DNA from 2 places in the Cellvibrio sp. KY-GH-1 genome. Region 1 is predicted to be linked to the other one. Evidence: riboswitches for the same ligand, from Rfam matches in the RefSeq annotation. Region 1 holds a riboswitch; the other holds the start of a gene.

What was found. Region 1 has a riboswitch for thiamine pyrophosphate ahead of thiD (bifunctional hydroxymethylpyrimidine kinase/phosphomethylpyrimidine kinase). Riboswitches for the same ligand answer to the same signal wherever they lie in the genome.
Region 2: another riboswitch for thiamine pyrophosphate. It lies ahead of D0C16_RS05270 (FAD-dependent oxidoreductase); the one in region 1 lies ahead of thiD (bifunctional hydroxymethylpyrimidine kinase/phosphomethylpyrimidine kinase).

The regions. Positions count from the first base shown of each region.
Region 1 covers NZ_CP031728.1:5,343,449-5,346,588, forward strand. The annotation lists gene D0C16_RS22465 (sodium:proton antiporter) at 1-1,036, shown strand, start outside; TPP riboswitch at 1,178-1,276, shown strand; gene thiD (bifunctional hydroxymethylpyrimidine kinase/phosphomethylpyrimidine kinase) at 1,339-2,151, shown strand; gene thiC (phosphomethylpyrimidine synthase ThiC) at 2,262-3,140, shown strand, end outside.
Region 2 covers NZ_CP031728.1:1,251,526-1,254,665, reverse strand. The annotation lists gene D0C16_RS05280 (thiazole synthase) at 1-174, opposite strand, end outside; gene thiS (sulfur carrier protein ThiS) at 179-382, opposite strand; gene D0C16_RS05270 (FAD-dependent oxidoreductase) at 407-1,573, opposite strand; TPP riboswitch at 1,615-1,745, opposite strand; gene xseA (exodeoxyribonuclease VII large subunit) at 1,804-3,140, opposite strand, start outside.

The DNA.
Region 1 (3,140 bases):
GACCATTGGTGCTTGTTATTTGCTGTTTGAAGGCGGAGCGACCTTGCGCTTCGCCGTATTAAAGGAAATCTGGATCACCTTGTTGGTTATTGCCACTGCAGGGGTGTTAATTACCGGCGCCATTATGACGGTGGCCAGCGTGTGGATGGGGATTCCGATTGCCATCGCACTGGTACTCGCCGCACTTACGGCATCTACCGACCCGGCGACCCTGGTACCCATCTTTAAACAAGTACCGATTAAAGATCGCGTATCGCAAACGGTAATGAGCGAGTCTGCGTTGAATGACGCTATGGGTGCGATTGCTACCTTCGCGGTGGTAGCCTATGTGATGGGCGGCGGCGAAAGCTTTAGCCTTACGCATTCTCTGGGTGAGTTGGCTTATGAAGCAGGTATGGGCTTGGTGCTGGGGGCGATAGTGGGGTACACCGCGGCATTCCTGATGGCTCATAACTCTTTGGGTATTTTCCGTGAGGTAACGCCGTTTGTGATCATTTTGGCGGTAATCACAGTGTATTTGCTGGCTGACAAAATTGGTGCGTCCGGGTTTATGGCGGTATTTACTTGCGGTGTGATGATTGGCAACAAAGAGTCATTCAGCTTACCCATGGACCATCATGAGCACGAGTACCTGGAAGACTATGTGGGCAACACAGCGCTGCTGATGCGGATGTTCATCTTTATCCTGTTGGGTTCGCAAGTTGATTTCCATTTGTTGAAAGAGTACTTGGGCGTTGGTATTGCGCTGCTGTTTATCTTTATTTTCATCGCGCGCCCGGTCACGGTATTCCTCTGCGCTGGACCTGATCGTCGCGCCAAGTGGACCTGGAAAGAGCTGGTATTTATGAGCTGGACACGCGAAACCGGGGTAATTCCCGCAGCGCTGGTAGGTATTTTGGCTGGTATGAAAGTGCCTGGTATTGACGTGGTGGGTGCGATTACCTTTATCTTCATCCTGGGTACCATTCTGATTCAGGCTCCAACTACCGCGTTGTTGGCGGGTAAGCTAGGCTTGTTAAAAACTCAGGAAAAATAACCCTCGATTATTGCCCCCCCCTTCCTTATCAAAGGGGGGCAGTGCCGAAAGCTCTTTTTTCCCGGGATTTGAACCCCTCTTCCTTTAATAGGCGAGAGGGGTTCTTGCTTTACTCTACCTACCAACTCCAATAGACTGCCCACTTTCTTGTCGGGGTGCTAATGGTCACGCTATTAGCTGAGATATACCCGCCGACCTGATCCGGTTAGTACCGGCGTAGGGAACGAGAGCCTCCAAGCAAAGCATCTGGCCTGTCTGGCGTTTTTCTCTGTTTCCGCGCCCACTTTTTGTTGCGGAAATCAATGACCAAAGAATTCACTCCCATTGCCTTAACCATAGCCGGTAGCGATAGCGGCGGCGGTGCGGGTATTCAAGCCGATCTCAAAGCCTTTTCTGCTTTGGGGGTGTTTGGCTGCAGCGTTATTTCATCGCTCACCGCGCAAAATACCTTCGGAGTTCAAGGGGTGTTGCCCATTCCGCCGGCATTTGTGCAACAGCAAATCCAGTCGGTGTTGAGCGATATTCACGTAGGAGCGATCAAAACCGGCATGTTGGCGACCGCTGAAATCATTGCGGCAGTGGCAGAATCCTTGCGACCTCATGCACAGATCCCGTTTGTACTTGATCCGGTTATGGTGGCGACCAGTGGCGACCGATTGCTGGCGGAAGATGCGATCGATACCTTGATCAAACAATTAATTCCGCTTGCCTCTTTAATCACCCCCAACCTGCACGAAGCTGCGGCGTTATTGAATGAAACTGTCGCGACTGATTTATCAGGAATGCAAAAACAGGGGGAAAAATTATTGGCACTGGGTGCAAAAGCAGTGTTGATGAAAGGTGGTCATACGGACGGCGCCAAGGCGAGTGATGTGTTGGTGACCACATCCGGGGTTGAGATTTTTTCTGCGCCGCGCCTGCAAACCAAAAACACCCACGGCACAGGCTGTACGTTGGCATCGGCCATTGCCGCCGGCCTGGCTAAACACTTGTCGCTGCAGGATGCGGTTAAACAAGCCAAAGATTATTTGCACAATGCCTTGCTGCACTCAGAAAAATTACACATAGGGCAGGGCTCTGGCCCAGTTCACCACTTTTATAAATTTCATCCGTAGGGGCGCAATTTATTGCTCCCTGATCTTGCTCCATGAATTGGGTTTGATAAATCAAACCAACATATTGATATTAATTAAATCAGCGAATTAACAAAAAAGCCGAGGACACTATGAATACCAGCGTCGATAAAATCCTGAGCCAAACCGCCGAGGTGGATCAAGCCTCTATTCAACCTTTTACCGGTTCACAAAAAATCTATGTGCAAGGCTCACGCGAAGATATTCAAGTGCCCATGCGTGAAATTACGCTGGACGATACCCCGACCGCGTTTGGTGGCGAGAAAAACGCACCTGTCCGTGTATACGATACCTCCGGCCCATACACTGACCCAACAGTAAAAATTGATTTGCGCACCGGCTTGCCAGAAGTGCGCACGCGCTGGATCGAAGAGCGCAATGACACTGAAGTGTTGCAAGATAGTCACTCTGAATTCACCAAGCAGCGCTTGAGTGACGACACGCTCGATCATCTGCGGTTTAACCTGACTCGCCAGCCGCGTCGCGCCAAAGCCGGTATGAACGTGTCGCAAATGCACTATGCTAAAAAAGGCATCATCACTCCGGAAATGGAATACATCGCCATTCGTGAAAATATGGCGCTGGCGCAAGCACGTGAACTGGGTGTGCTCAAGCAACAGCACGCCGGCATGAGTTTCGGTGCAAGTATTCCGGATGAAATTACCCCGGAATTTGTGCGCAGCGAAGTGGCGCGTGGTCGTGCAATTATTCCTGCTAACATCAATCACCCGGAAGTTGAACCGATGATTATCGGGCGCAATTTTTTGGTGAAAATTAATGGCAATATCGGTAATTCGGCATTGGGTTCTTCCATTGAAGAAGAAGTGGAAAAGCTCACCTGGGGTGCACGCTGGGGTGCAGACACGGTAATGGATTTGTCCACCGGCAAAAATATCCATGAAACGCGTGAATGGATTATTCGCAATTCCCACGTGCCTATCGGTACTGTGCCAATCTATCAGGCGCTGGAA
Region 2 (3,140 bases), 1.7 Mb from region 1:
ATTTGCCGGGTTTTGGCGGCGCAAACCGAGCGTCACAATTTCACAGCGCGATTGGGTAATGGAGTCGCGCATTAATTGAGGAGATGCATAGAGCGCAGTACCTAATAAGAAGCGACTGGAAAATGTTTCACCGTAAAGCGTGAAATCGCGTGCAGGTGATGTTGCGTTGCTCATTGCATTAACCTCCGCCCACCGGGCGAACTATGTCGATTTGATCATTGTTGCTCAAAGAGCGCTCTGCGTAGGTAGAGCGCGGTACGAATTCCTGGTTGATGGCTACCGCAATTTTACTGTCAGCGTAGCCCCAATCCTGCAGTGCATCGCTCAACAAGGTTGCAACTGCTACGGATTTAATTTCATTGTTAACACTCACTTGAATCATCGTTTATTAACCTGAAACAGAAATCTAAAGTAAAGAAGTTTGAAGTAAGTCGGGAAATAAAATGGTTTGGTCTTGCTTCACCTGGGTAAGTACTTGTTCAACGACAGCCGGCGCCAGTAAATACCCATGGCGGAATAAACCGTTGGCCACGATAAGCCCAGGGTTGCAGAAAATCTTGGGCAGGTTATCCATAAATGCCGGGCGTAAATTGGTATCCATTTCGATAATACGTGCTTCAGCAAACGCGGGCGATAAAGTATAAAGTGCGCTACCTAACTCAAGCGATGACTGTAAGGTGACGGCTGAGCGGTCTTCGCTTTCAATTTGTGTTGCACCAATAATAAAGCGATTGTTCGGCTTGGGTACAACGTAGAGCTGGTAGCGCGGGTGCATTAAGCGCACTGGTCGCTGCAAATGAATCTCGTTGGTTTCTACATGCAGTGTTTCACCGCGCACGCCGCGCAATTCTTTCAGCTGTGTTTTCGCGCCCAGTCCGCGACAATCAATTACCAGATCGAATTTTTCGCTGCCGCTATGAGTGCGAATAGTGTGTGGTTCTGTTTCTACCGATGTGTTTTCGCGAATGCTAATATTCAAGCGAATTAATTCATCGCCGAGTTGCTGTAAAAATTCGCGGTTGTGCAGGTGGCCTTCTTCTTGTAGCAGCAATCCGCGCATAAAGTGCGAGTGCAAATCCGGTTCCAGTGTCTGGATTTCATGGCCGGATAACCATTGGTAGTTGCGGCATTCAGGCACTACAAAATTCAATTCATTTTCAAATTGTTGCAATTCACTTTCATCTTGCGGATGTGCAACCAGCAGGCTGCCTTTGGCAAAAAACAATTCTGTATTGTTGTTGGGTAAATTGCTTTTAGGTGAAATGTTTTGCCGTAAGTTGTTTTTTGGTAGGTCGCGCTGTGGTAAATCCTTCAGCCATTGTGGCCAGCGTTGTAAAGCAAATTGGCCCATACGATAGACATTTGCATCAGATACGACAGCTTCGCTTAACGGCGCAATCATGCCTGCTGCGGTAAACGCCGCGGCGCGTACAGAGTTTGACTCTGGTTGTAATTTTCCGGATTCAAATAAGGTGATCTCGTGACCTAATAAACGCAAACGCCAAGCGAGCAAGCGACCTAACAGGCCGGCACCGGCAATAGCGATGTGTTGTTGGCTGGTTTGAGTTTTCACAGTGCCTCGGGGAAATGAGGCGGAGGGCAGGGGAAATAGCGTGCGCTATATGCCTTGTTCCCTCCGCAGGTTCTAGCCTGTTCAGGTTCTACGGGTTGGGCCGAGCCCATCTCAGCCTCCGTACCAAATGTGCAGTGTATGCAATTCAGCCAAGGCGCCCCGACAAGAAGTCCGGCCAATATACTAATGGCTGCTGTCCTTCGCAATCAAAACCTTTAGGCGGCTTTCGGTTAAGGGGATGTGTTGGTGTCCAGCGTTTCGACAGTACTATGAAATCCACCCTGGGCGACCCTGGTGTGAATGCGCTGGCCGGGCTTCAATTGTTGCTGGTTGCTGATCAGGTGGCCGGATTCAGCATCCGTTACCAGTGCAAACCCGCGCTCCAGTGTGTTGAGCGGGCTCAAGGTATTGAGCATTCGGGCCGCAGTGGCGAGGCGTAATTTCTGGCGATCAAGGTAGATAAATTGCGCTTTGTGCAATTGTGTTTCGGCGCTATTTAGACGCTCACGCAACTGTGCTAATCGCACCTGTGGATGATGGGCTTGCATGCGCAAGCGCAACTGTGAAATTTGGTGCTGGTGGTGACTTAATAGATTTTTGATCTGGTTTTTCAGACGTATTTCGAGGTTATCCAACCGCTGTGATTGCTGCTCCAAACGCTCGCGTGGATGACGCAAACGCTGACGCAGATGTTGTAAATGTTTTTGCAGTTGCGCAAGTTTGCGCAGCATGGCTTCTTCAAGTAACACTTCAAAGCCGATAAATTTATCCAGCCATTCTTCGCTATCTGGGACCAGTATTTCAGCGGCGGCAGAAGGGGTTGGTGCGCGTAGGTCGGCAACAAAATCGGCAATCGTGAAATCCACCTCATGACCCACAGCGCTCACAATTGGCAATTGGCTGTTAAACATTGCACGTGCGACTATTTCCTCGTTAAATGACCAGAGATCCTCCATGGAGCCGCCGCCGCGGGTCAGCAATATCGCATCAAACAATCCGGCGCGGTTGGCCAGATCAATCGCTTTCACAATTTGCGGCGCGGACTCTTTGCCTTGTACCGCGACTGGAATCACGGTAACTGGAATGCCGGCAAAGCGGCGTTCGAGCACGCTGAGTACATCGCGAATAGCAGCACCGGTGGGTGAGGTAATCACAGCGATATGTTTTGGGATTTTTGGTAGAGGCTTTTTGTGGGCTTCGTTGAACAGGCCTTCTGTGGACAGGCGATGCTTTAGTTCGTCAAAGGCACGTTGCAGGGCGCCGCTGCCAGCTTCTTCCATGTGCTCAGCGATGATCTGGTAGTCGCCCCGGCCTTCATACAGGCTAACGCGTGCGCGGATCAGCACATGCTGCCCTTGTTGGGGTTTGAATCTGACGGTCATGTTTCGGTTGCGGAACATGCAGCAGCGCACCTGAGCTTGCTCATCCTTCAGTGTGAAGTACCAGTGCCCGGAGGAGGGGATCGAGACATTGGATAGTTCTCCCTCCACCCATAGCAGAGGTAAATGGGTCTCCAACAACTGGCGTGCCTGGCGGTTAAGCTGGCTGACACTGAGGATTTCCCGCT